3 regions of the Peribacillus sp. NPDC046944 genome follow, and region 1 is predicted to be linked to each of the others. Evidence: riboswitches for the same ligand, from Rfam matches in the RefSeq annotation. Region 1 holds a riboswitch; each other region holds the start of a gene.

What was found. Region 1 has a riboswitch for cobalamin ahead of metE (5-methyltetrahydropteroyltriglutamate--homocysteine S-methyltransferase). Riboswitches for the same ligand answer to the same signal wherever they lie in the genome.
Region 2: it holds a riboswitch for cobalamin, as region 1 does, so the genes downstream of both, mmgD (citrate synthase) here and metE (5-methyltetrahydropteroyltriglutamate--homocysteine S-methyltransferase) in region 1, are expected to answer to the same signal.
Region 3: it holds a riboswitch for cobalamin, as region 1 does, so the genes downstream of both, ACQKIC_RS03555 (helical backbone metal receptor) here and metE (5-methyltetrahydropteroyltriglutamate--homocysteine S-methyltransferase) in region 1, are expected to answer to the same signal.

The regions. Positions count from the first base shown of each region.
Region 1 is NZ_JBNNML010000017.1:34,821-46,696, reverse strand. Features, by position in the region: gene ACQKIC_RS19700 (aminopeptidase) at 1-688, opposite strand, end outside; gene bcp (thioredoxin-dependent thiol peroxidase) at 700-1,170, opposite strand; gene ACQKIC_RS19690 (potassium channel family protein) at 1,233-1,655, opposite strand; cobalamin riboswitch at 1,938-2,135, shown strand; gene metE (5-methyltetrahydropteroyltriglutamate--homocysteine S-methyltransferase) at 2,275-4,581, shown strand; gene ACQKIC_RS19680 (acyl-CoA thioesterase) at 4,574-5,050, shown strand; gene ACQKIC_RS19675 (ABC transporter permease) at 5,093-5,878, opposite strand; gene ACQKIC_RS19670 (ABC transporter permease) at 5,883-6,674, opposite strand; gene ACQKIC_RS19665 (ABC transporter ATP-binding protein) at 6,716-7,723, opposite strand; gene ACQKIC_RS19660 (hypothetical protein) at 7,874-8,194, shown strand; gene chbG (chitin disaccharide deacetylase) at 8,245-8,991, opposite strand; gene ACQKIC_RS19650 (glutamate-1-semialdehyde 2,1-aminomutase) at 9,211-10,500, shown strand; gene ACQKIC_RS19645 (glutamate synthase-related protein) at 10,846-11,876, shown strand, end outside.
Region 2 is NZ_JBNNML010000008.1:49,461-55,359, forward strand. Features, by position in the region: gene ACQKIC_RS15240 (NupC/NupG family nucleoside CNT transporter) at 1-1,044, shown strand, start outside; cobalamin riboswitch at 1,396-1,594, shown strand; gene mmgD (citrate synthase) at 1,819-2,946, shown strand; gene prpD (2-methylcitrate dehydratase) at 3,038-4,474, shown strand; gene prpB (methylisocitrate lyase) at 4,488-5,396, shown strand; gene ACQKIC_RS15260 (DUF2294 domain-containing protein) at 5,721-5,899, opposite strand, start outside.
Region 3 is NZ_JBNNML010000002.1:105,359-117,234, reverse strand. Features, by position in the region: gene ACQKIC_RS03590 (YetF domain-containing protein) at 1-220, shown strand, start outside; tRNA gene ACQKIC_RS03585 (tRNA-Arg) at 365-438, opposite strand; gene ACQKIC_RS03580 (hypothetical protein) at 845-1,465, shown strand; gene ACQKIC_RS03575 (hypothetical protein) at 1,462-2,058, shown strand; gene ACQKIC_RS03570 (ABC transporter substrate-binding protein) at 2,071-3,201, shown strand; gene ACQKIC_RS03565 (FecCD family ABC transporter permease) at 3,216-4,214, shown strand; gene ACQKIC_RS03560 (ABC transporter ATP-binding protein) at 4,211-5,059, shown strand; cobalamin riboswitch at 5,181-5,358, shown strand; gene ACQKIC_RS03555 (helical backbone metal receptor) at 5,525-6,490, shown strand; gene ACQKIC_RS03550 (FecCD family ABC transporter permease) at 6,453-7,508, shown strand; gene ACQKIC_RS03545 (heme ABC transporter ATP-binding protein) at 7,515-8,987, shown strand; gene cbiB (adenosylcobinamide-phosphate synthase CbiB) at 8,984-9,949, shown strand; gene cobD (threonine-phosphate decarboxylase CobD) at 9,924-10,997, shown strand; gene ACQKIC_RS03530 (bifunctional adenosylcobinamide kinase/adenosylcobinamide-phosphate guanylyltransferase) at 10,970-11,545, shown strand; gene cobS (adenosylcobinamide-GDP ribazoletransferase) at 11,542-11,876, shown strand, end outside.

The DNA of each region.
Region 1 (11,876 bases):
AAATCGTGCCATTGACACTGTCTTTTACCGGTGCCGTGAACACTTCACCATCTGGAAGATTGTTTTTACCAGCGCAAATGACAGCGGGGATATTTTTAATGGAAAAAGCCAAGTCAGTCCCCGGCGATATGATCCGAACTTGATCCGTTTGATCCATCCAATCCTTTAGAGGCTTCATGGACTTTTCCATTTTGTGATAATCAAGTGTGCACACGTTTAACAAGAAATCTTCATACTGCTCAAAGCTCATGCCGGAATTTTTTGCAGAACCAATGGTCGGATAATTCAGTAACACCCAGCGCCGGTTATTGACGAAGAACATGGTGGACGTTTTCATGGCATCCTCCTGAAGGCGATATCTCTCATGAGGGACACTCACTCCTCGCCCTTCGTTTCCATCGCCCGATATGATGATGACTGCATCCACATCTTCGTATTTCTTATAATTCCATTTTGATAAGGTATCGAGCTGTTCCTTAACATTCCCTTTTAGCAGATGACTGGTAATTTCGTCATCTTCAAGTTCCGCATAAGGATAGGCCCCCATTCTATAGGCTTCGTCAATCAGTTCCTTCAATAGGGCCTTTGCTGCAACAGGCCCACGGATCAAGACTCGCTCTTTCGCCTGCAGCCTCAGTGAATGATGAATCAGCTGCTTGGCAAGCTTGATAAGTCGCTCATCCTTCATTAGCCTGTACCTTATTTTTCTAGGTCACGAAGAGTTTCCAACGCTTCTTCGACGTGGCCCTTTACTTTGACTTTACGCCATTCTTTAACGATCGTTCCTTCCTTATCAATCAGGAAAGTCGAACGCTCAATGCCCATGTATTCCTTACCGAAGTTCTTTTTCAATTTCCATACGCCATATAATTCAGCGGCTTCTTGCTTTTCATCAGCAAGCAACAGGAAAGGCAACCCATGTTTTTCAATGAATTTTTCATGACGTGTTACCGGGTCCGGGCTAATGCCTATGATGACAGCATCAAGCTCTTCGAATTGTTCATTAGCATCACGGAAATCACAAGCCTCCGTCGTGCAACCGGGTGTCATGTCTTTTGGGTAAAAATATAATACAACGTGTTTACCCTTGAATCCTGATAGGGTAACTTGTTCTCCGTTGTTTGCTGGTAATTGAAAGTCTGGTGCTTTTTCTCCAATTTCGACCGTCATTCTAAACCCTCCATTTCTTTCATCATGGTAAGCGTACCCAATAATCGAAAGAAACACAACTTTCATTTCTTGTTCTTTCTTTCCTTCTGTTCAAAATCGATGACAGCCCTGATCACAAATGCCGCAGGAAGCGTATAGCCAATGAATGCTTGGATTGTCGCGATCATCCGGCCAATGCCGATTGGGGAGATATCCCCATATCCGACGGAGAACATCGTCATCGCACTAAAATAAAATGAAGTCTTCAGCTGCTCGGAAAAGGTTCCATCCAAGCGATTGCCCATATCAAGAATCACCGAATGATTCTGAAGCTCGTATAATAAATAAATCAGTGCAAAACCGACTAATAATGTCGCATATAAATTGCCGAGCCACAGCATATCTTCAAGAGAAAACTTCTTTGCCTCCGACTCAGAAAGAAATAAGGTCCGAATGCTCATCACCATGCAAAAGATAATCCCCACAATCAAAATATAAAAGGTCATCCCCCACGCCTCATTTCAAAAACAACCCACTTCCCTTATACATACTCTTTTGCGAGTCAATATATGCTCGTTTTAGGGGTCAGACCCTATTTCCCAGCTGCTGCACCATCAAGAAAACATAGATACAGCATGGGTTCTCGTGCCACATGGTGGGGGTCAGACCCCATTTCCCGACTTTTTCCTTGTTGACCCATTTGGCCGGGATATGCTAAGATGGGTTAAGTTTTTATAATATTTTGTAAATTTTAGTGTCCGTGTTTATGCGGACGGAGTTTTTTATGAATTTCATATGTGGAGATAGGTTCCTAAGCTTTTAGGATTAAAAGGGAAGTCCGGTGTAATTCCGGCACGGTCCCGCCACTGTAATGGGAATGTATAGCGCTTTTGTTTGATGCCACTGGTCCTTTTGGATTGGGAAGGCTTTTAGTGCTAAGGAAGAGTTCCCTGAGTCAGGAGACCTGCCTATTTCGACAACACTGTTTTAACCTACGGGAGATAGGGAGGTGTTAGGGACCTTATAATGATAAGGGGTATTTTCGTGCCCCTTTATTTTAAGCATTTCTAACTTTCTCTTTTGACGGTTAGGGATGCTTTTTTGTTGTTATTTCATTAAAAGGAGATGGATGTGTTGAAAAGTAGTAATATAGGGTACCCACGAATCGGTGAAGATCGTGAATGGAAACGTACATTAGAGGCATATTGGGCTGGAACATTAAACGAAACGGAATTCACGGCGCAATTGGAAGCGATCCGTTTAGGCAATTTGCAAAAACAAAAAGATCAAGGCATCGATATCATCCCGGTCAACGACTTTACGTTATATGATCAAATGCTCGATATGTCCGTCATGTTCGGCCTGGTGCCAGAACGCTATTCGGCTTATAAAGGCGGCATGGTCCCCCTTTCCGTTTATTATTCAATGGCCCGTGGGAACAAGGATGAAGTCGCTTCCGAAATGACGAAATGGTTCAATACAAATTATCATTATATCGTTCCAGAGCTAAAACAATCCCAGCTTACGTTGACAGAAAACAAGCCACTTACTGCTTACCGTGAAGCCAAGGAAAAACTAGGAATCGATACGAAGCCGGTTATAGTCGGACCTTACACATTCATTTCTTTGTCAAAAGGCTATGATAAAAAAGATCTTCCGGCCATCATCCTGAGCCTGTTGCCTTTATACACAAAAATTTTGCGAGAGCTGGAACAAGAAGGAGTGAAGTGGGTGCAGGTCGATGAACCCTCCCTTGTTTCTTCCCTTTCCAAAGACGAGATGAAAACTGTTACATACCTGTATGAAAAATTGAACGAAGCTGTCCCCAACCTGAACATCATGCTGCAAACATATTTTGATGCTGTAGAGCACTACCAAGAAGTGATTGACTTGCCCGTTCAAGGAATTGGCCTTGATTTGGTCCATGACAAAGGAAAAAATCTCAGCAATCTTCAAACAGTCGGCTTTCCAAAAGATAAAATACTTGGGGCCGGTGTGATTGATGGGAAAAACATTTGGCTTTCTGACTTGACGAAAAAAATCGGGTTGGTCGAGTCCATTACGAAACACGTATCCGAAGATCGGATTTGGATTCAACCTTCCTGCTCCCTGCTACACGTGCCAGTGACGGTTCGAAACGAGACAGAACTGGCCAGCAAAGTGAAAGAAGCCCTTGCCTTTGCTGATGAGAAACTAGAAGAAATCACGCTTTTGGTCAGAGGGAACAGCGAAGGTCTAGAATCAATCGAAGAAAAGCTGGCGGCAAACAAAGCTGCATGGCAGACCTTAAAGAATTCAAAGGCCAGAAACCATAAAGACGTTCAATCCGCTGTCGAACAGGCGAAGCAGCAATCCCATGGCCGTACCCTGCCATTTAAACAGCGCTATCAAAAACAACAGGCGTATTTCAACCTGCCCTTCCTTCCAACCACGACAATTGGAAGCTTTCCGCAGACCGCGGAAGTTAAACAGGCCCGCGGGAAATTCAAACGCGGTGAATGGACGGCTGATCAATATGAAGCATTCGTGAACGAGGAGATTAGCAGATGGATTGATATCCAGGAAGAAATCGGATTGGACGTCCTTGTGCACGGGGAGTTTGAACGGACCGATATGGTCGAGTTTTTCGGCCATAAATTGGGTGGATTCGTCTTCCTTGAAAAAGGCTGGGTTCAATCTTACGGCTCCCGCTGTGTCAAACCTCCCGTCATCTATGGAGATGTCCATTTCATCGATCCGATGACGGTCAAAGAAAGTGTGTATGCACAAGCCTTGACGAAAAAAACGGTGAAGGGAATGCTGACCGGTCCTGTTACGATTCTGAACTGGTCGTTCGTCCGTGACGATATTTCACGGGAAAATATCTGCTATCAATTGGCATTGGCCTTGAAACAAGAAGTAGAGGCACTGGAATCAGCAGGGATCAAAATGATCCAAGTCGATGAACCAGCCCTGCGTGAAGGCCTTCCATTGAAAAAAAGCGACCGTGATGAGTACTTAAACTGGGCGGTCCATTCATTCCTGATTTCCACTTCGAGCGTCGAAGACACAACACAAATTCACACCCATATGTGCTATTGTGATTTCAATAGCTTCATGGATGTCATTTCTTCCCTGGACGCTGATGTGATTTCCATTGAAACGTCCCGTAGCCACGGCGAGCTCGCTTCCGCATTCGAGGAGAAAACATATGAAAAAGGAATCGGCCTTGGTGTGTATGATATTCATAGCCCTCGCGTTCCTGCAGTGGAAGAAATGGTCGATATGATCGAACGTGGCATCAAGGTACTGGATAAAGACCAATTTTGGATCAACCCTGACTGTGGCCTGAAAACAAGGGGCGTTCCAGAAACCGTCGCTTCACTGAAAAATATGGTCGAAGCCGCAACGGTTGTCCGGAATAAGCTATTGGTCCAACAGGAAAATGACTGATTTAACAACAGGCATTCCCGTTCAACAGTCACGGACGTTTTTAACGGACCTCGTTTTTCCACCTGATACGAACCATCACAATACCATCTTTGGTGGAAAAGTGATGGCTTATGTGGATAAAATCGCCTGCATTGCAGCGATGCGCCACTGCCGGAAACCGGTCGTAACCGCTTCAAGCGACTCCTTTGACTTCCTGGCCCCCATCAAGACCGGGGATGCAATCAATTTGGAAGCCTATGTCACCTGTGCCCATCGAACGTCAATGGAGGTATTCGTAAAAGTAGAACGGGAGAACCTGTTGACTGGCGAAAAGCAACTCACCGCCCGCGCTTTTTTAACGATGCTTGCGATAGATGAAGATGGAAAGCCCATACCGGTTCCACAGGTCCAACCGGAAACGGAAGAAGAAAAACGGCAGTACGTCCAAGCACAAGCTAGATATGTCGAGAGAAAAAACAAACGCATATAAGCAAAAAAAATCCCTTCAACAAAATTGTTGAAGGGATTTTTTTTAGTTTCCTGCTCCGCGGTACCTTTTCACACCCTGATTCCAAATGAAGATCGAGATCATGAAAAAGACGACCCCTATAACAGGTGTGGCAAATGCATACGCGTACCACTCTTCTTTTCTAAGAAAATAGGAAGCGGGATACACACCGACAAAGGCAAATGGCAGCACCCAAGTCAGAACAAAGCGGATGACCTTGTTATAAATATCAACCGGATAGCGCCCGTAGTTCCCGATGTTGTACATCATCGGCATGATGGACGTTTTGGCATCAGACCAGAAGCCGATGCTTGCAATCGCAACAAAGATGGCGGCATACGCGAGTGCCCCGCCGATTGCAAAGATGATGAAGAGAATCGGGTCATACCAAGTTAGTTCCAGGTTTAACGAAACACCGGAATAGAAGATGATGATCAAACCGGTCACGACTCCAAATAATGATTCAAGCTCAATCCGCTCTAAGATGACTTGAAACAGGCTGTGAATCGGCCTTGTTAAAATCCGGTCCATCTCCCCTTTGACGATGTAGCGATCGTTGAAATCCCAGATGTTGAAAAAGGATGAAAATAGTGCAAACGGGATAAGGAAAAAACCGTATATGAAAATGATTTCATCCCGGCTCCACCCGCTTAGGAACTCCGTATGTCCGAAGACCACTAAGATAAACACCAGATTCACGACTTGGTTCAACAAATCAGAAAGAATCTCGATGACGAAATCCGCCCGGTACTGCAATCTCGTTTTCATATACTGACTCACATATTGAAAAAACATTGATACGTAAAACATCCCATCAACCTCCCTGAATAATCAGCTGTTTTTTTGCGACTATCCATAAAACCTGGATGGGGATAACGAGAATGATGACCCAGATCAATTGCTGTAAAAGAGCCATGCCGATGTCTCCCGTTCCGTATCCATTTGTGAAAATCATACTCGGGACATAGCTGATTCCTTGAAACGGCAGAAACTTCATGATGTCCTGTGCCCAGATTGGATAAAAGCTGATAGGCAATAACAAGCCTGAAAACAAATCAACAATGACCCGTTTTGCCCGGATCAATCCAGCATTATTATATAAGAAAAATGTCGTGATTCCCGTTAGCAAATTGATTTGCGTATTGATGATGAAGCTGAATAACAGGGAAATTCCGAAAAGCCCCCATGTTGCCGGTTCATTTGGCAAATGGATGGGGAAAATGATGGCGACGAGCAGCATACCTGGAATGGAGAAGAAAAAGAAACGGAAAATCCCCTCACCCAGGCCTTGCATCGTCTTCATCCCTAAATAGTTATAAGGTCGAATCATCTCGATTGCGACCTTGCCGTCCTTGATCTCATCGGCAATCTCACGGTCAATATTATTAAAATAAAAGGCGCGCGCCATCCAGGCAACCGCCACATAGGTGGTCATCTGCATGCTGGATAACCCTTCAATGGAACTTTTCTCTCCATATATTGCATTCCACAAGAAATAATAAGCACCAATATTGATGCTATAAATTAAAATACCGGTATAATAATCGGTTCGATACGCAAGCATCATCAAAAAACGCATGCGAATCATCGCAAGATACTTTCCCATGGTCCTCTCCCTTCTTGGTAGACACATTTTTTCTGAAAGAGTCAGACCGTGCCCTCTTCGTAAATATTACGAACAATCTCTTCGATGGACGTTTCATGGATTTTGACGTCCTTGATTTTAAAATGTGAAACGACAGCGGCGACCAGCTGTGAAATATGATCACTTTCTTCTTTTAACACGGCTATGTATGCATGATTCTTTTCATCGTGCTCCCAATTGACGTGAAAGGATAACGGCAAGGATTGCAGTTCATCCAGTTCGACTGGCTCGATGAATTGGAAGTGGACCTGTTTTTCCTCTGCCCAATTATCTTTCAAGCTTTGCAATTCCCCGTCATAAATGATTTGACCTTCATCAAGCATGATCACCCGCTCGCACAAGGCCTCGATATCCCCCAAGTCATGCGTGGTCAGAAGGATGGTCGTGTTGTATCTTTCATTGATTTCCTTCAGAAACTCACGGATTTTCATTTTCACTAACACGTCAAGGCCGATTGTCGGCTCATCCAGGAAAAGCAACGGTGGATTGTGTATCAAGGCAGCAGCCAGTTCACAACGCATCCGCTGGCCAAGGGACAGCTTACGCACCGGCTTATCGAGTAACGGCCCGATATCCAACGTCTTGATTACATGTGCCATATGATCGTTATATTGTTCATCAGACACCTTATATACTTTTTTCAGCAGCCGGAAGGATTCCTGGACGGCGATATCCCACCAAAGCTGCGATCGTTGCCCGAAGACGACCCCGATGGTCTGGGTGAACTTTTCCCGTTCTTTATGCGGATTCATGCCATTGACCATGATATCACCGGACGTCGGCTCCAAAATCCCCGTCAGCATCTTGATCGTCGTCGACTTGCCTGCCCCATTTTCCCCGATATACGCTACCATCTCACCCTTTTTTACAGTAAAATTGATATCGTTGACAGCAGGCACGATTTTATAATTTCTTGTAAGTAAGTCGCGGAAGGCCCCTTTTAATCCGGAACGGCTTGAAACCGACTTGAATTCCTTCCGTAATTGATTAACCTGAATTGCATTGCTCATTATGTTATTTTCCTCCATATTCCTTGTCCTAATCAAATAGTTTAGCCAACCTCAGCTTTTTAAACAATAAAAATGCCTGGATTCAGGATATCCTGGGTTGGGCGAATTTCGACGATGTATGTATTACCTATAAAAAGGAGACTAATCGCTATGAATATAAAAAAGTTATTGCTCACGCAAATCGAAAAAATCGTACTGGAATTACGGTATGATTTCTTGTACGAGGACGAATACGACCAACTATTGTGCCAGATCGTCCAAAGGGATTCGTCCGGCTCCATCGAAAATACCCCACTAAGCTTTCATTTACATATTAATGAAGAAAAAGGAACAGGACACGCAACCTACTACCAGGCCCAAGGCGAAATCAAACGCCAAACCTTCAACATCGAAAACCCAAGCACCATCCTAGATATAATGTCCTTCATAAGTGAAACTTTGGGGTCAGACACCATTTCCCAAACGAAATAATTCATCCAAAAAGCTGTACCATCAAGGGTTCCAGCTCTTTGGATTGGGGGTCAGACCCTATTTCCCAACTCTTTATAGGAGACTAGTTCGATGTCACGCGCGGCTATGGCTTTTTGGATCAATGGGTCTGTCAGGATGGCCATTTCCTTTACACGTGGCAGGGCGTAGGAACTTCCGTTTAGTATCGATTCGTCTATATACCCGGGATGGCACATGATTTCGACTGTCTCGGAGGATAGACTTGTATCCAAAATATCAACTAAATGGCCTGTCGTCAGGTCCGATCCAAAGAAATCCGTTATCAATTTCTCTGTCCTTTTCACGCCTTGATAACCATGAAGTGCCCCATCCAATTTCCGAACCGGCAAGCCATGCGCTTTCGCTATCTTTTCAACGATGGGATAAACCTTCTCCAAGCCGTGAACATGGTGATGGCTATCAATGTGAGTCGGTTTCAGCCCCAATGATAGGAATCTCTCCATCTGGCTGTTCAATTCTTTTTCTATATCCGCAGGTTCAGCAAACTTATGCATATCGCCGCGTCGATGAAACGCACCATCCTCCCTCACCAGCGAAGGAACATCGCTTCTCACTGGATAGCCGCAGGTCAAAACCAAGTGAATCCCCACGCCAAGATTCGGATTTTCCTTAGCCAGCGCTGCCGCATGCTCGGCACCCGGCATATTGGCCATCAAAGTTGCCGACGTCACGACACCATTCTGAAAACATTCTATAATTCCCAAATTAATTCCCTTACAATACCCAAAATCATCCGCATTAATAACCAACTTCGGCATCCTTATCCCCCTCCCAATTCCCTTACCTACTACTATGAATATACCAGACCATGGGGGGTCAGACCCTATTTCCCAAACAAAATAAAAAGCATGGAAGCTTGGTATATATGGAGTTCGGTCAGCTTGTTTGGGGGTCAGGCCCCATTTCCCAGGGATTTTAAAGTGGAAAAGTGCTATGATTAGGAGTGATTATGTTTGTATTTTTAGGAGGTTTTTAGATTGGATTTTACTAATTCGGAAATTATACATAAAGAGGCGTTGGAGCATATCGTCGGTGGGGTTAATAGTCCTTCCCGTTCTTATAAAGCCGTGGGCGGCGGTTCGCCGGTGGCCATGGATCATGCCAAAGGAGCTTATTTCTGGGATGTTGATGGCAACAAGTATATCGATTATTTGGCGGCATACGGCCCGATCATCACAGGTCATGCACACCCCCATATCACAAAGGCGATCACAAAGGCTGCAGAAACAGGTGTTTTATACGGTACGCCTACAAAGCATGAAGTCACCTTTGCCAAAATGTTAAAAGAGGCGATGCCTGGCCTTGATAAAGTCCGTTTCACCAATTCTGGTACTGAATCCGTCATGTCCACCATCCGCGTAGCCCGCGCTTACACGGGTCGCGATAAAATCATCAAGTTTGCCGGCTGCTATCACGGTCACTCCGACCTTGTGTTGGTTGCTGCAGGTTCTGGTCCATCCACACTTGGAACACCGGATTCCGCTGGTGTCCCTAAAAGTATTGCACAGGAAGTCATCACGGTTCCTTTCAATGATATCGAGCCATTCAAAGAGGCCCTGAAAAAATGGGGCAACGAAATTGCCGGTGTCCTGGTCGAACCGATCGTCGGCAACTTCGGCATCGTCGAACCGCACCCTGGATTCCTGGAAGATGTGATTTCCTTATCTCATGAAGCTGGAGCACTCGTCATCTTTGATGAAGTCATCACTGCATTCCGCTTCATGTACGGTGGGGCTCAGGACTTACTTGGCGTTCAACCCGATTTGACCGCTCTTGGAAAAATCATCGGTGGGGGTCTTCCAATCGGTGCTTATGGCGGCAAAAAAGAAATCATGGATACGGTCGCACCATTAGGACCTGCATATCAAGCAGGAACGATGGCCGGAAACCCTGCTTCCATGCTATCCGGGATCGCTTGCTTGGAAGTGTTGAAGGAAGAAGGCGTTTACGACGAGCTTGATCGCTTAGGGAAGCTCCTTGAAGACGGCATCCTTAAAGCCGCTCGTCAATATAATGTACCTATTACCATCAACCGCCTAAAAGGTGCTTTGACGATCTATTTCACTACAGAAACAATCGAAAACTACGAGCAAGCTGAAAATACGGACGGCGAAATGTTCGGTAAATTCTTCAAGCTGATGCTTAATCAAGGAATCAACTTGGCACCATCCAAATATGAAGCCTGGTTCTTGACAACGGCCCATACGGATGAAGATATCGCTTATACTTTAAAAGCGGTTGAACATGCATTCAAGAACTTGATTTAAGCTGGACAAAAGAATAAATATGCACCAACCATTCAACCCCAAGATGGATATCCATCTTGGGGTTTTCTCATATCGGCTAAATTAAACTTTCAAATTGGCTTTCAGGGAGTTTTTTCTAAAAAACACACTTTTCCATCCTATCCAATATACTGTATAAAAAATTGATTTCTGAATATTTAAATGATATGATACCAATACATTTATATCCATTTATTCTATTTTATATCATTCAATTAAAAAGCTTGGACAGTTGTTTAAGTTTACTAATATGAACGTTTCATAAAATCAAAAGCCACAGGGGGTGAACGGCAGCAAATAAGGGTTATCCTTATTGACGCCAAACATATGAATCAACAATGGACACCTGCTACATTCAAAGAATTCTATAGAGAAGAACATGATGCCTGCGGTATCGTAGCCCGTATCGAAAAAAAGAAAATCCCCACCAATGAGAACATTTTCGCATGCATCGATGCACTGGTTAAGATGAATCACCGTTGCGGATTCATCAATGGCGAAGGCGATGGCGCCGGTATCCATATTGATATTCCACGTGCTCTTTGGAAAAAGAAACTTGAAAAGGAAAACATCGATTCCGGCATCGTCGATCAAGATGATTTCATAGTCGGTCACCTATTTTTAAGCAGAAAAACAGATGCAGGCAAATTAAAAACCGAAGTCAAAGAAAAGTTGCAGAAACGTGGGCTATCGCTCGTTTTTGAAACGGATAAAGCATACCGCTCTGAAGCTTTGGGCCCGATTGCCATCCAAGAAGATCCTGTGTTCTGGCAAATTGCCTGTTCATCCACGACTAACAATCAACAGGAACTCACCAACATCCTTTTCGAGTTGACGTCCGACATCGAAAATAGTGATTACATCCATGTCGCTTCCTTAAGCCAGCATCATGCCATCTACAAAGTAATGGGTGCCGGAGATACACTCCCTGCCTACTATCATGATCTTGCCGACCCCCTTGCAGCCTCAACTATGACACTGGGTCATAACCGTTTTTCCACCAATACTCTATCAAGTTTTTTCCGTGTGCAGCCATTCAGTGTCCTTGGACACAACGGCGAAATCAATACCATTGCCAAATTACGTGATGAAGCCAAAATGATCGGGGTTCCGATTGCTAAAGACGGAAGTGATTCCCAGGATTTGAATAAAACGATTGAAACATTCATCTGCCGTCACGGCTACTCTTTATTCGAGGCAATCGACCTGGTTTTTCCGCCAATCATCAACGAAATCAAGGAATACCCTGAGCATTTGCAGAACCTTTATACGTATCTAAGGGAAGCATGGGGGCATTTTGCACAAGGCCCAGCTGGAATCATCTCCCGATTCGGAGATGAAGCCGTATTCTCCGTAGA
Region 2 (5,899 bases), on a different contig from region 1:
ATCGGAACATGGGTCATTAAACAGATTGCTACTTTCTTCACCTGGTTGATTGCATGTGCTAATGAAGGAATCTCTTTCGTTTTTCCTTCTGTTATGGCAAACGAACAAGTGGATTTCTTTTTCAGTGCGTTGATGCCGATCATCTTCATTATTACGTTTTTTGATATTCTATCGTATTTCGGCATCCTGACCTGGATAATAGACAAAGTCGGTTGGCTCATTTCGAAAGTGTCAGGATTACCGAAATTGGAGAGCTTCTTTTCTATCCAGATGATGTTTCTTGGGAATACGGAGGCTCTCGCTGTTATCAGGATGCAATTAAGTTCTTTAAAGGATCAGCGTTTGCTGACCTTTGGAATTATGAGTATGAGCAGTATAAGCGGTTCGATTATAGGTGCGTATTTATCCATGGTTCCGGCTGAATTTGTATTCGTCGCTATTCCATTGAATTGTTTAAATGCCTTGCTTATAGCCAATATGTTAAATCCTGTTACTGTCAGTAAAGAGGAAGATGTCGTATATATTCCTACAAAAGAGGAACGTAAAGACTTCTTTTCAACCATTTCAAACAGTATGCTAGTTGGAGTCAAGATGGTGATCGTCATTATGGCCATGGTAATCGGCTATGTCGCATTAACGGCTAGCCTTAACGGTATTTTAGGGCTTGCGGTAGATGGGTTGACAATCCAAAAAATCTTTTCTGTCATCTTTAGCCCATTCGCTTTCTTGTTTGGATTAAACTGGGATGATACGATGTATGTTGCTCAATTAATGGGAATCAAACTGGCAACGAATGAATTCGTAGCCTTGCTCGACTTGAAAACACAGATCAGCGGTTTGGCCCCGCATACAGTAGCTGTGGCCGTTACGTACCTGACCTCATTTGCGAACTTTAGTACAGTCGGCATGATTTACGGAACGTTCAATTCGATTCTAGACGAGGAAAAATCGAGTATCATTGGAAGGAATGTTTGGAAGCTATTGCTTAGTGGAATGGCAGTCTCCATGCTAAGTGCCATGATTGTTGGATTGTTTGTTTGGTAACGCTGTGTATTATAGTTTACTAGATCACCTTAAATATTGCGGTTTTAATACGTGAATGAAAAACAAATTAGCCAAGTGATTTTTAGGAATCCTTGGCTATTTGGAATTTAATAATGAAAATCTGTTCTGTTGGAAGAAAATTAATTCCAGCTTTTAACAAACTGTGGACGAGTCTAAATTTCCTTTTTGTATTATTAGAGAAAAAGGCTTAAAGCAAATGTTTTGGATGCAGAATTTTCTGGTTGACCTCGTGATTTTCTATCTAGTTACAAAATATGTTAAATCTGAACGAGTGAATCCAAATATATAATTGTAAATATTTAAAATATTTGGTATATTTAAATAGAAAATTGAATATGTAAATTATTTGGTGCGAATAACATGATTGATTTTATTCGCTTAAAAGGGAAATCGGTTTGATTCCGATGCTGTCCCGCAACTGTATTTGGGAGCGATTCGAAGATGCCACTGTTTCTATGCAGATAGAAATGGGAAGGTTCGAAAAGCGATGATCATAAGCCAGGAGACCTGCCAACTAATCATGCATCAATTACCTACGAGGATAGGAGGTGTTAATTACGAATATTTGGCATGAATTTTCATGTTTATTTAGGCAACCATTCGTTAATTAACAACTTCCATTGGAAGTTGTTTTTTTAATGTAAAGACCATTTTCTTTTTGGTTAGGGTATTGAAAGAGAATTCAAAAGTATGAATGGTTAAAGAAGATACACCTGTTATGTTAACGCTTTCATTTGAATAGGAGGAGTAAAAATGTCGATACAAGAAAACTATTCACCTGGATTGGATGGGATTATAGCTTCAGAGACAAAACTTTCATTTCTTGATACGGTCCAGAGTGAAATTATAATCCAAGGATATGATTTGATTAAATTGGCTGAAAATACAGATTACCTGGATATCGTTAATTTACTATTAAATGATAATCTGCCAACCCTAGAGGAAAAAGCGTTCTTAGAGAAAACACTGAAGGAAGAATATGAAATACCAACTGATATTTTAGAAATATTCAAGCTATTACCTGACAAAACACATCCCATGGATGCGTTAAGAACGGGAATTTCCGCATTAGCTGGATATGAACAGCTAATTGATGATCGCTCAACTTCAGCCAATATTGAACGCGCTTACAAATTATTAGGGAAAGTACCCACTATCGTAGCTAATAGTTATAGAGTGCTGAAAAATCAAGAAGTTGTCCTTCCTAATAAGGATTTATCTTATAGTGCAAATTTCTATTACATGATTACTGGTAAAGTGCCAACAGAATTGGAAGAAAGGATTTTCGATCAATCCTTATTATTGTATAGCGAACATGAAATGCCGAATTCTACGTTTACAGCTCGAGTCATCGCTTCTACACAATCCGATTTGTATGGTGCGTTAACCGGAGCGGTTGCTTCGTTGAAAGGCAATTTACATGGTGGAGCAAATGAAGCGGTCATGTACATGCTTTTGGAAGCTGGAACAGTTGAAAAGTTCGAGCAGTTGCTTGAAAAGAAATTAGCAAACAAAGAAAAGATAATGGGTTTTGGTCATCGTGTTTATATGAAGAAGATGGATCCAAGAGCCCTAATCATGAAAAAAGCGTTAAAACAACTCTGTGACAATAAAGGAGACGACCTCCTTTATAGAATGTGCGAAGCTGGCGAAGAGGTCATGGTAAGAGAGAAAGGCCTTTATCCGAATTTGGATTATTATGCAGCACCTGTATATTACATGCTAGGTCTACCCATTGAAATCTATACACCTATTTTCTTTAGTGCTAGAACAGTAGGGTTATGCGCTCATGTGGTTGAACAACATGCAAACAACCGACTTTTTAGGCCTCGAGTAAATTATATAGGCGAGCGTCGTAACCACACTATTTTAACCAACTAAAAAAATGTAAGTTATTAGCTCGCCGAATGGTCGTTCTGACCAACGACCATTTCTAATAATAAATGATTTTGCATAGAAAGGGAATGAAAAAATGCTAAAGGTGAATGGAATTAATCAAACGGATGTATTATTAGAGACAATTGCAGATTATGTGTTAGACAAAGAGATTACTAGTACAGAGGCGTACGAGACTGCCCGTTATGTGTTACTTGATACAATTGGCTGCGGGATTTTAGCACTTCAATATCCAGAATGCACGAAATTATTAGGACCGGTCGTCCCAGGGACAGTAGTACCAAATGGCACGCGTGTTCCAGGTACTTCATATGTATTGGATCCAGTCAAAGGTGCATTTAATATTGGCTGTATGATTCGATGGTTGGACTATAACGATACGTGGTTAGCTGCCGAATGGGGACATCCATCTGATAATTTGGGAGGTATTCTTGCGACAGCGGATTACTTAAGCCGAGTAAATATTGCAGAAGGAAAAGAAGCACTAACGGTACAGGATGTTCTTGAAATGATGATTAAAGCACATGAAATTCAGGGTGTATTAGCATTAGAAAACAGTTTGAATCGAGTCGGTCTTGATCATGTGTTATTCGTAAAAGTAGCGACGACGGCTGTTGTGACAAAAGCTCTTGGAGGCACTAGAGAAGAGATTATTCATGCTATATCCAATGCATGGATTGATAACTCCAGTCTCCGTACATATCGTCATGCACCAAATACAGGGTCTCGTAAATCATGGGCTGCTGGGGATGCAACAAGCCGGGGTGTTCATTTAGCATTGATGGCTATAAAAGGAGAAATGGGATATCCGACAGCTCTTTCAGCACCAGGTTGGGGATTTCAAGATGTTTTGTTCAATAAGCAAGAACTGAAGCTAGCTCGTTCATTAGATTCGTATGTAATGGAAAATGTGTTATTCAAGGTATCTTTCCCAGCTGAATTTCATGCGCAAACAGCTGCCGAGTGTGCAGTGCAATTACACGATGAAGTTAAAAACCGTTTGAATGAAATAGAAAAGATCACCATCACAACACATGAATCAGCTATTCGTATCATTGATAAGACAGGACCTTTAAACAATCCTGCGGACCGTGACCATTGTATTCAATATATAACTGCCGTTGGTTTAATTAATGGAAATGTTACGGCAGACCATTACGAAGACGAAGCGGCAAGGGATATAAGAATTGATCAATTGAGGGATAAAATGGTGGTAGTGGAAGATAAACAATATACGAAGGATTATCTAGATCCGAACAAGCGCTCAATCGCCAACGCTGTTCAAATTCATTATCAAGATGGAACGGTTTCAGAATTTGTGGAATGCGAATACCCTCTTGGTCATCGTTTTAGAAGAGAAGAAGCATTTCCAAAGGTTTTAAGGAAATTTAAAGACAACATTAGCACTCATTACTCACAAAAACAACAAAATAAAATTCAAGAAGCTTGCTTGAATCCAAAGGCATTATCAAATTTAAAAGTTAACGAATTCGTTGATTTATTTTTAATCTAAGGGGGGCTTATCAGTGGCTTGGATCGTAAATAGACAATCATCACAGGAAGAACTAGCAGAACGCTTCTTAACATTAATACAGGAACCAGGTATATTACAAATTCCAGGTTCACATGATGCTATGGCGGGACTCATGGCTAAAGAATCAGGATTCCAAGCTTTATATTTATCCGGAGCTGCTTATACAGCTAGCCGAGGTTTACCGGATTTAGGTATTGTATCTTCAGAAGAAGTGGCAGAACGTGCAAGAGATATTGTTCGGGCTACAGATTTGCCAATCCTTGTGGATATCGATACAGGGTTTGGAGGGGTTTTAAATGTGGCCCGTACAGCAAGAGAGATGAAAGAAGTAGGGATAGCTGCCGTCCAAATAGAAGATCAAGATTTGCCCAAAAAATGTGGTCATCTTAATGGAAAGAAGCTCGTTTCTTCTGAAGAGATGCAGCAAAAGATAAAAGCGATTAAACAGGTTGCTCCTTCACTTATTGTTGTGGCGCGTACTGATGCAAGGGCAGTGGAAGGGGTAGAAGCTGCCATTGAGAGAGTACATGCCTATATCGAAGCGGGGGCAGATGCCATATTCCCTGAAGCACTTCAATCAGAAGAGGAATTCCGGCATTTTGCCCAACGGATTAACGTACCGCTATTGGCGAATATGACTGAATTTGGGAAAACGCCTTATTACACCGCAGAAGAATTTCATGATATGGGGTATCAAATGGTGATATATCCTGTAACTTCCCTTCGCGTGGCGGCTAAAGCCTATGAGAGAGTGTTTAAACAAATCAAGAACCAGGGCACACAAAAGGAAGCTTTATCAGATATGCAAACTCGTAGTGAGTTATATGAAACTATTGCTTATCATGATTTTGAAGGACTAGACAAAGATATCGCTAAAACGGTTTTAACTAAAGACCAATAAATGATGTGAATCCCTTAATCGCAAAGATTAAGGGATTCCTATTTCAGATGACTTTGTCCTGGCGTTTTAATGGGGAGAGAGTGAAGTGCTTGGCAGACTATGAATAGGATTTTGTAAGATATGTAGAATCTATGGTTATAACTATTTGATATGGAAAAGTGCGGCCAAGAGTATAAAGAGAAACCAGTAGTCAAGTTTCCGGAATGAGGTTAGGGCGTGTGGAAAAACAATAGAGCATGGTTTAATAAAAGAATGAAGAACAGAAAGTTAGTTCACCCATGTTTCTGCTCTTCCAATTGAGGTGATGTCTGCTAAATTCACCATTTATTTTAGATTTTCTAGGTATTTTTCCAAATCCTTATCAACTATGAAAACTTCGATCCGTTCTCCCGTTTTGGTACTAATGTCACTGTGTGAAGAAAGGACTTTACAACCTGTTAGATCCTCAACAATTTTTTCATAATCCTGACTGTACATTTCACGTAGAAGAGAGCGCATTTTTT
Region 3 (11,876 bases), on a different contig from region 1:
TATTGGAAATCTTCAAAAGAACCCTTCGCCCATCATAACAGGCGTTATTTCGGATGGGGTAGTCAACATGGATAACCTGGATCAGTTAAACCTTGATATGGAGTGGTTGAATGGTCAATTAGCTAAAGCTGGTATTACATCAATCTCTGATGTCTTTTATGCTGAAGTTCAATCAGACCGAACACTTTATATGGACATAAAGGAAGGCAGTCTTCATTAAATGGTATGAATAATTGGACAGGCTGGATGCCATATCCCTCTTTTAATAAACAACTTACATCAATATTTCTACTTTTATCATTGTTCCAATAAAAAAAACAGCCAAAACCTCCATATTACAAGGTTTTGGCTGTTTTCCATTTAGCGTCCCAGATAGGAATCGAACCTACGACCTACAGCTTAGGAGGCTGTCGCTCTATCCTACTGAGCTACTGGGACATATAAAGGTAACGACGACTTTCTTATTATATTTGTTATTAGTAAACATTTCAAGGTTATAGCCTCTTGTTGCGAAAATATTCATGGGAAATTATCTATATTGACTGCCTTGTAGTGTCTGAATGGCAGTGTGAAGAAGGCGATAAATACCTTTCGCGCCATGCTTTTTCGTTCGACAGAGAAAGGCTAACTACGGTGGAGTCCATCAGTTACCCCACTAGTTTTTTGATAAAACCAACTGGATAAAAGTTTTTGTTGACGATGATAATCATTATCACTTATACTGATAAACATAAATATTCTATCTTGAAGTAATAAATAAAAGTGATTATATCCCGTTAAATCAACATTTGACAATATTTACAATCGAAAAAATATTATATCAATATAAGAAAGATGGTTGATTATGAAACCTATAGCCTATATAAGTACTGATATTCAATTCACAAGACTTAAAGACATCGATCATGAAAATGGTTTGGTTTCTTTGCAATTGTATGATATTCCATTTGCTGATTTCTCGGCATATGCTGGGGTCATCGTGACTAATTTCGTGGAAGAGGCCTTTTTACTTGAACATAAAGAAATCATCGAAAATTATTTGAATGATGGCGGCGTCATTCTTTCCCAAACCGAAAATTTCCTACCTTGGTTACCTGGTTGCGGAAATTGGATGCGTTCTCCGATTTCTTTGAAGGACCGTGAAATCCGATTGACTGAGCCTGTACATCCTATGTTCGCAGGAATTGACCCTTATGATTTGAATTATAAAAAAGGGGTTCGTGGCTTTTTCTCAAGAGGATATCTTGAGGCCCCAGAACATTCGGAAGTAATCGTTGAAGACCAAGAAGGAAAAGCAATCATTTACATTGACCGAAAAACGACCGGTGGCACGATTGTCGCGGGTGCAGGAACGGATCTGTACCGCTTTGGAATCCAAGAAAATAGTTCGCGTGTGCTACGTCAACAAATTTTGGACTGGATACGCGAAGAGTATGAAGCAAACAAGGGGGAAACAAAGCAATGAAAGTGGCAATCTTAGATAACGGTTATAGTTTCCATCATCGTTTCTTTCAAATGGATGAGTTTGCTTATATGTATGATGATGTGCTTCAACTTCGTCAGCTCCATACATATGATTTAAGTCAATATGACACGCTAATTGTTAATGATCGGATGTCCCTAATGCTTTTAAAACGGTACCAATCGCTTTTCGTGAAGTTCCTTCAAGAGGGAAAACGTCTAGTCGTTTTCGGTGAAGTGCTGGATAATTGGCTTCCTGGTATAGACTGGGAGGAATCTGAAGTGAATTTCAGTTGGTGGGTGAAGGAGCATGGAGATTTACCTTTAATGGCTGAAAATACAGATCATCCTTTATATCAGCATGTATCCCTATCAGATATGAAGTGGCATTACCACGGGACGTTCAAAGTTCCGGAAGGGGCAAAATCACTTGTGAATACTCCCGACGGTCGCTCGATCATCTACACCGATGATGTGTCTTATAAAGGCGAATTGATCATTACCACACTTGATCCAATATTCCACATTGGACTTGGATTCATCGACCAATCTAAACCATTCTTACATGGGATGGCTAAGTGGCTTAGAGAAGGATAAGGAGGAAGTTTTATGAAGAAGAAATGGACAATGTTAGCGGCAACCACTGCGATGGCCGCTTTGATTACGGGCTGTGGAAACTCTGGGGATGATTCGAAAGGCAATACTTCAGAAAAACAGACGACTGCAGAGGAAAAAGTGATTCAAGATCAACTTGGCCGTGATGTAACGGTACCAGGTAAAGTGGAACGTATTGCGGTCGGTGGCATTCTTCCGTACTTCTCGACTTGGTATGTAGCGACGAATTCGACGAAGGAAGTTGTCGGCTTGCATCCTAATGCGTATAATGCCGCGGAAAACTCGATTCTTTCTGAAATATCACCCGATATTTTAAAGGCAGATACATCATTCATTAAAAATGGCGAAGTGAACGTGGAAGAATTGATGAAAGTCAATCCGCAACTTTACTTTGAAAAAGCACAGGACCAAAAGTCCATAAACAAATTAGAAGATGCAGGTGTTTCGGTTGTGGCACTCAACCCTATGGATGCAGCAGCTGCGGAGCCATTGGCTACCTTCAACAGTTGGTTGGAACTGACTGGGGAAATTACGGGCACTACCGAAAGAACGGACAAGTTCTTGGAAAAAGGCCAAGCCGTTCAAGCCGAATTGGATAAGAAATTAGAGGGCATTAAGGATAAAGAAAAGCCTAGAGCATTGATCCTCTATCAGCACAGTGATAAAAGCATCATGGTCGGTGGGAAGAACTTCTTTAGTAACCAATGGTTAAATGCTACAGGGGCCTATGATATAGCAGCAGAAGAAGTTACAGGAACAAAAGAAGTCAATATGGAACAAATCTACAAATGGAACCCGGATATCATCTACATTACAAACTTTTCGACAACTCAGCCTGAAGACCTAACGAACAATACAGTGAAGGGACAAGATTGGAGTCAGGTCAGTGCTGTACAAGAAGGAAATGTATATAAAATTCCGCTGGGCATCTATAGATGGTTCCCACCAAGCGGTGATGCACCTCTTATGTTAAAATGGATGGCTCAGAAAAATCATCCCGAGCTATTTGATTATGATATGAAGGATGAAATCACGGATTACTACTCAGAGTTCTATGATTATGATGTAACGGAAGAACAAGTAGAGAACATTCTTCACCCATCTTCCGAAGCCGCAAAACAGTAAAGTAGGGAATGAAAATGAAAAAATGGAAAACGGTCCTCTTCTGGATATTGCCCATTGCGATGGTTCTCCTATCATTGAGCATCGGACGCTTTGGAATGGACTTAGGGACTCAAATTAAAATATTGCTTTCAACCGTGTTTCCAATCGAGCCAACATGGACACAGATGGAAGAAACAGTGGTCCTTCAAATACGTCTGCCACGAATTTTACTGGCCTTGTTAATCGGTGCGGGCCTATCGATTGCAGGCGCCTCTTTCCAAGGGATGTTCGGCAACCCCTTGGTCAGTCCCGATATCCTAGGAGTGTCTGCAGGTGCTGGGTTCGGTGCTTCCCTTGGGATTTTATTATTGGGACATGGTTTTGCATCTCAAGTCTTGGCACTTGGCTGTGGTTTAGCCGCCATCGTTTTCACGTTCATAATCAGCGGCAAAAAAGATTCACCGGTCTTCATGCTTGTTTTGGCTGGGGTTGTCACCTCCGCCCTTTTCCAAGCGTTGATCTCGTTAATTAAGTTTGTCGCCGACCCTGAGGAAAAGCTGCCAGCCATCACATACTGGTTAATGGGAAGCCTTGGAACGGCCACATACAAGGATTTATATGTGGGTGGACCAATCATCCTTGTCGGCATCTTGATTTTGTATTCACTACGCTGGAGAATCAATTTACTGACCTTACCTGAGGATGAAGCAAAATCGCTAGGTATCCCGGTCACTAGATTGAAGTGGACGGTCATTCTTGGTGCGACGTTAATTACGGCTTCTTCTGTAGCGATAGCCGGTATCATTGGCTGGGTTGGATTGATTATCCCTCATGTGGCAAGAATGCTTGTTGGGAACAACAATCAACTTGTCCTGCCGGTATCCCTATCGGTTGGTGGCGCCTATTTACTCCTGATCGATAACCTGGCTCGTTCTGTAACGGCTACGGAAATTCCGCTATCGATATTGACAGCCATTATCGGCGCACCATTCTTTGCGATTCTACTTAGAAAGACAGGAGGTGGGTGGTCATGAAAATCGAGGTGCAGGGAGGGAATTTTTTCTATGCTAAAAAAAGAGAGAAAGCTCCTTTTCTTTACCAGACCGACATTGACTTTTCGTTGAATGACGGAGAGATCATGGCGATCCTTGGCCCGAACGGTGCCGGTAAAACCACGATGCTGAAGTGTATCACCGGCCTTCTTGATTGGAAAAAGGGTCAAACGCTCATCGACGGAAAGCCGCTTACTGCGCTATCACGCAAAACGATCTGGAAACGAATCGGTTATGTTCCTCAGGCACATAAAATGGTTTTCGGATTTACTTTGGAAGAGCTTGTCATTATGGGAAGGGCGCCTTATATCAGTACGCTGTCCCAGCCTTCTGCAAAGGATCGGGAGGCTGCCATCGCTGCTCTTGAAATGGTTGGCATTGCTCACCTTGCCAAAAAGTCCTGTAATTCCGTCAGTGGTGGGGAATTGCAGCTGGCCTTGATTGCCCGGACGCTTGTATCGGACCCGGATGTATTGATTCTTGATGAGCCAGAATCGCATCTTGATATTCAAAAGCAAATCGTGATTTTACAGACACTAAAGCGGTTATCGAAAGAGAAGAACATTTCTTGTATCATAAACACGCATTATCCGAACCACGCATTCTACTTGGCTGACCATGTTTTAATGACTGCCAAGGAAAAGCGTGTGGTGTATGGCGAAGTCCGCGAAGTGATGACGGAAGCCCGGATGAAAGAGTACTTCGGCATCGAAATGAAGAAAATCATTTATGAGGAAGAGGATGACTTTTTGATTGAAACGATGGTGCCGAAAGATCTAGGTCTTTTACGTGATCAAAGTACATGCCGTTTTAATAGTGACATCTAAAGCTATAGAAGGCAGCCATGTGATGGTTGCCTTTTTGTGTTCCAAATCTTAATTTAAAGTAATCTGAAATATCATATAATACGATTTCCTAAATGGTGTATAATGAAAGGCAGTGAAATTATATACATATGAACAATTTGGTGTCTGTAAGGACTTGAAAGGGAAGTTGGTGAAATGCCAACGCGGTCGCGCCACTGTAAATGGGAGTTAACGGATGTATACCACTGTATGAATAATATGGGAAGGTGCCGTTAGCAATGACCATGAGCCAGGAGACCTGCCAAAATTGTACACCGGTAACCACGCGGATGGGGAGGTGTGTGGCAGAGCTATGTCCCTTTTTTGTTCCGTTGCCATACAAGCATCCTCCGTTTTGATGGGGGATGCTTTTTTGTATGTCTTTTGATATTCGCAACACATGTGTGAAGGTCCAGAAATGAACTCAAAAATGATGGAGGTTTTAAGATGAGGAAGATATATAGTTTCATGCTTGTGATGGGATTGATGGTTGGTATATTGGTTGGCTGTAGCGATGCCTCCCAGGATGGAACAGGAGAAAACCAGTCGACAAAACAAGCTGTTAACCAGGGCTTCCCGCTTTCGTTACAAGATGCAGTGGGTAACAAAGTCACCATCGAGCAGAAACCAGAAAAAATTGTTTCATTAATCCCAAGTAATACAGAAGCGGTCTTTGCGCTAGGTTCGGGTGAGAAAGTGATTGGAGTGTCTGAAAATGACAATTACCCGGAAGAAACGAAAGATATTCAGAAGATAGGTGGAATGGAAATAGATACAGAGATGATTTTAGCCTTGCAGCCTGATATCGTTCTTGCTCATGAGAGTGCCCATAATTCCAAAGAAGGAATCCAACAGCTTAAGGATGCGGGTATTCCAGTTATAATCGTCAATGATGCTAAAAGCTTTAAAGAAGTGTATACGTCTATCGAGATGATTGGAACGGCAATAGGGGAACTGGATAAGGCAAAGGAAATCGTCAAGACGATGCAGAACAAGCTGGAAAAGATCAAAGAAAAGGCTAAGGCAATCAAGAGTGAGGATAGAAAAAGTGTTTTTGTAGAGGTTTCACCGTCACCTGAAATCTATACAACGGGAAAAAATACTTTCATGGATGAAATGCTGGACATCATTTCAGCGGATAATGTCGCAGGTGAATTGGATGGCTGGGTAAAACTCGATGAAGAGTCGATGATAGCGGCCAACCCGGATGTCATCATTACAACCTATGGTTATTACACAGGAGATCCAGTCAAAGAGGTAACGGGAAGAAATGGATGGGCCGACATTCAGGCAGTTAAGAATGGTGAGGTTTTCGATGTCCATTCAGATATTGTCACTCGTTCCGGTCCTAGGCTTATAGAGGGAGTAGAGGAACTTGCCAAATCAGTCTATCCGAACGTATTTAAAAACTAAACGGGCATTGGCCTATGTATTTGCCCTATCATTTTTGGTTATTTCGATATTGATCGGTGTTTCCTTAGGATCGGTTTCCGTTCCGATACCAGTGCTTTTGCAAATCATTGGCAAGGAAGTCCTTCATTTGCCCCTGGCCATGGAACCGGATGGGACACTGACGAATATCGTGATGAACATCCGCCTGCCGAGGGTCGTGCTTGCAAGTTTGGTTGGGGCATCCCTTGCAATAGCAGGGGCAGCATTTCAGGGATTGCTCAGGAATCCCCTAGCTGACCCCTATACCCTGGGAATATCCTCAGGGGCTTCGCTTGGTGCAGTATTAACGTTGTTTTTGAATTTGTCACTGCCGTTTTTGGGCCTATATACACTGCCTACATTAAGCGTTCTTTTTTCATTGTTGACGATTTTTTGCGTATTGACCTTTGCAAGAAAAATGGATCGTTCCATGAAGGTAGAAACGATTATTTTAACCGGCATCATTTTCAGCTCGTTTTTAAGTGCTTTCATCTCATTGATGATTGCATTGACGGGTGAGGAGTTAAGGCAAATCATCAGCTGGCTGATGGGAAGTGTCTCGATGCGTGGTTGGAGTCATGTCACGATCATTTTGCCATTTTTCCTCGTTGGTTCTCTCGTATTGATGATGAACACCCACGAATTGAATGCCATGACATTTGGGGAAGACCGTGCGAGGCACCTAGGCGTGAATGTTCAGCGGAGGAAGATGCTGATTCTGATCGCCGGCTCGATACTGACAGGGGCTGCCGTTGCCGTATCAGGGACGATTGGCTTTGTAGGGCTGGTCATCCCCCATTTGGTCCGCAGGATTTGGGGGCCAGACCATACGCATCTGTTGCCATTATCATTGATTGTGGGAAGCGGATTTTTAATATTGGCTGATCTGGTGGCACGAACGATCATCGCACCGACAGAATTGCCGATAGGTGTTATTACTTCGCTTATCGGTGCGCCGGCATTCGCATTTATTTTATTAAAGAGACGGAGAGAAGGGTAGAAGTGTATGCTTGAAGTTAAAGGGTTAACAGGAGGATATGATAATAAAACGGTTTTGGACTCCGTCTCGTTTGATGTGAAAAAAGGAGAATTATTCGGTATTCTTGGTCCGAATGGAAGTGGGAAAACGACGCTATTGGGGATGCTTAGCGGTATCCTGCCGTATCAGGCGGGAACCATCGATATTAAGGGGAAAGACCTACAGGGATATTCGTCCAAACAACTGGCACAGGTCATCGCCGTTTTGCCGCAGCATTCCTCATTGGCTTTTTCCTATACAGTAAAAGAGACCGTTGCCCTTGGGCGATATGCCCATCAAACAGGGTGGTTTCATAGTTGGACGTCTGAAGACGAAGAAATCGTTCAACGCGTGATGATGCAAACGGGAGTGGCAGTCTTTCAGGAAATGCATTTTGAACGTTTGTCAGGCGGGGAAAGACAACGTGTTTTGTTGGCACAAGCTCTTGCACAAGAACCGGAAATCCTTTTTCTCGACGAACCGACGAACCACCTGGATCTGTCTTATCAAAAAGAACTTCTTGATTTGATGAGGAAAATGGCTAAGGAACAACAATTGACGGTCATTTCAATTTTTCACGACTTGAACTTGGCTGGCTTATATTGCGATCGCCTGATGTTGCTTGAAAAAGGGCGAGTCCAAGTGATTGACGTGCCGAATGAAGTGCTTCAGCAGGAGCGGATTCAGGAGGTATATAGGACAAAAATCGAAAAACATCCTCATCCTGCCTTACCTAAGCCGCAAATGTTCATTGTACCCGAGAAGCATACAGGAGAGCTGGACCCTTTGGAGATCAATGAAAGTTATCTGAACCAGGCTCCGGAGTTCCTTCATTTAAGTTCACCCATTCCGCTTAGAACCATGTCATCCGGCGTAACTGGTTCGGGAACGGGGTGGCATCAGCACTTTGTTAATCGACATGTCCACTACGATTACAATTGTGATGACCATATTGCTGAAATGGCTGACTATTTGAAGACATACGGATTTGAACCGCAGGAAACCGTCGGAATGATGACGGCCGTGTTTTTGGATACAGTGTCATATCGACTTCTAAGAGATGAGGGTTTTTCGATATTCATCATGGTAACAGCGGGGGTAGGGAATGCCATCGATGCCTCTTTGGCAGACAGGCATTCATGGACTTCATCGCCGGGTACGATCAATACCTGGGTTTTCGTGAATGGCCATTTGGCGGAAGAAGCGTTCATTCACTGTATAGTGACAGCTACCGAGGCGAAGGTTAAAGCGCTTCATGACCTACATGTCTTAGATCAGGTGACAAACACATGGGCGACTGGAACATCGACGGATAGCATCTTGATTGCAGCCACACAAAGAGGAACCACCCTCCGATATGCGGGTACCATCACGCCCCTCGGGAAGTTAATTAGCCGTGGCGTTTATGACTGTACGGTGGAAGCGATTGAAAATAGTAGGAAACGGATTGAAAGCTTATGATTTTTTACCATCTTTATGCAATCACATTGGCATTTATCCTAGATTTGGTCATTGGCGACCCTCCTGATTGGCCACACCCGGTTAAATGGATAGGATCGCTTATCAATAAACTTGATGAAGCTCTCAACAAAGGGGCAAGAAAGAAGCGGAATGGACTGTTCATGCTACTGCTCGTCTTGCTGCTCGTGTTGGCAGCCACAGGCATCACCGTCTATTTAGCGTATAGAATCCATCCTGCTGCCGGTATCATCTGGGAAGCGCTACTCATTTCCACCACGATCGCTCAAAAGAGTTTAAGACGGGCGGGAATGGATGTTTATCGACCATTGAATACACGGGATATGGCCAAGGCGAGGCGGAAGCTTTCTTATATTGTGGGCCGTGATACGGCAGATCTAGAAGAACCGGAAATTGTTCGGGGTACCGTTGAAACGGTAGCGGAAAACACGAGTGACGGTATTACGGCTCCCCTGTTTTGGGCTGCCATCGGAGGAGCGCCACTTGCCATGATGTATAGGGCAATCAATACATGCGACTCCATAGTTGGATACCAAAATGATAAATATGCTGACTTCGGATGGGCTTCTGCCAAGCTTGACGATCTAGTGAACTGGATTCCGAGCCGTTTAACCGGTTTTTTGATGCTGATTGGATCAAAGTCAGTCCATAACGGCTGGAAGGGGCGGTGGGCTATATTATTCAAGGATGCCCATAAGCACCCAAGTCCGAACAGTGGGTGGTGCGAAGCGGGTGTTGCAGCCATCCTGGGCGTTCAACTGGGCGGAAGGAATATGTACAAAGGTGTGGTGTCCAATCGAGCTAGAATGGGCCTTCCAATTGTTCCGCTAGAAGCGATTCATATAAAAAAAACGATTACCATCATGCATCGGACTTCTTTTTTATTCCTGTTGATGCTTTGGTTAGGAGGACTTTTATTTGCAATTACCAACTCATGGCTCTAATCCGCATTATCTTTACAAAGCACTGGGAATCGAAATGCCACAATCGTATGCGGACTTCAGTGCCAATATCAACCCATTGGGTCCACCCTCTAGTATAAAACAGAGATGGTCGGGTTTTTTTGAGGGTATCCTCGACTACCCAGATCCACATGCCGTAGAGCTGACACATATGATAGCAAAAAAAGAAGCACTTCCTGAAGATTCTGTACTTGTTGGAAACGGAGGAGCGGAAATCATAACGCTTGTGGCGAAAGAACTGGCGAATAAACGAGTGTTAATCATACAACCAGCCTTTGCCGAATATGCCGAATCTTGTTTGGCAGCAGGTTGCGAGGTCGACTTTTTTCAACTGGAAGCGCCCAGGTGGGAACTGGACTTGGATCGATTACGTCCGCTTTTGCCAAAGTATGCTGCCATCTTTTTATGTACGCCCAATAATCCGACTGGCATTTCTTATAAGGAGGAGACAGTACGGGAACTAATCGAAGCATGCCAAAAAGCCCAATGCATGATGGTGCTGGATGAGGCCTTTTATGATTTTACGGATAATGCCTTTTCCTATGCACCTCTTATTAAAGAGTTTCCTCATTTGCTCATTTTACGATCAATGACGAAAATTTTCGCGATACCTGGATTAAGGCTGGGTTACCTATTGGCTGACCCGACCATTATTACACGGGCCAAGACCTTCAAACCACATTGGAGCGTCAACCATATCGCCCTGGAGGTAGGCAAACTCTGTTTGGCAGAAGAAGCATATATGAGTAGAACAAGAGCATATATTCAAAGGCAAAAAAGGGATTTATTCCGTTTTTATAAGGAACTGGATATCGAGGTCTCTGAAAGTACGGTGAATTTTTACTTAGTGAGGGACGAGTCTCTTTCCCTGTTTCCCTTTTTACTGAAAAGGGGCATCGTGCCGCGCCATACTTATAATTTTCCTGGTTTGGATGGCAGGTGGCTCCGGTTTGCAGTGAAAAGTGAGCAGGATAATAAGGCATTGATGGAGGCGGTAAAACAGTGGAAAACTCTAGGCTCTATTTTATAACGGGGGGCGTTCGAAGTGGTAAAAGCAGCTTTGCAGAAAAAAAGGCGGTGGAGCTTGCCATTCAATCGGGCGGCAACCTACATTATCTTGCTTGTGGCCGGAGTTCTGATGCCGAAATGGAAGAGCGGATTAATAGGCACCGTCAGGACAGGCATAGAAGTCCGCTTGCATGGAGGACATCGGAATATCCGACGGATGTTAGCCGAATAGGGAAGGACCTGGATGCAAAATCAATCGTCTTGCTTGATTGCCTGACGACGTTGCTCGATAATGAATTATTTCTGCCTAATGTGCCCCTTACAGAGGATTTTCTACATAAAGTATTCACCAAAATAATCAAGGGCATCGGTGAAATCAGGAAGGAAGCTCAAAGCCTGATTATCGTAAGCAATGAAGTGTTACAGGAGCCCATTTTTCAAGATGAATTTCTACATACATACGGAAAAGTGCTCGGATTGCTTCATCAAGCGATCGTTGAAAGGGCAGATGAGGCCTATCTTGTCGAATCAGGTGTCCCTCTAAGGATGAAAGCGGGTATCCCTGAATGAATAGCTGGATTGGATTCTTAATTAACTTGCAATTTTTTACGGTGTTTCCCATAAAGAAACAACTTCCAATGGATAAGAAGTATATTCACCGGGCGATCCAAACGTTTCCTTTGGTCGGATTGTTTCTAGGTCTGATATTAGGGGGAGTGCTATACGGGCTTGTGGAATGGACACCATTTTCCCCCCTAGCCATTGCGTTTGTGATATGGGTATTAACGATTGCCCTAACAGGTGGGTTGCACCTTGATGGTTGGATTGATGCAAGTGACGCCTTCTTTTCGTACCAAGATAAAGAACGACGACTGGAGATCATGAAGGACTCCAGGACCGG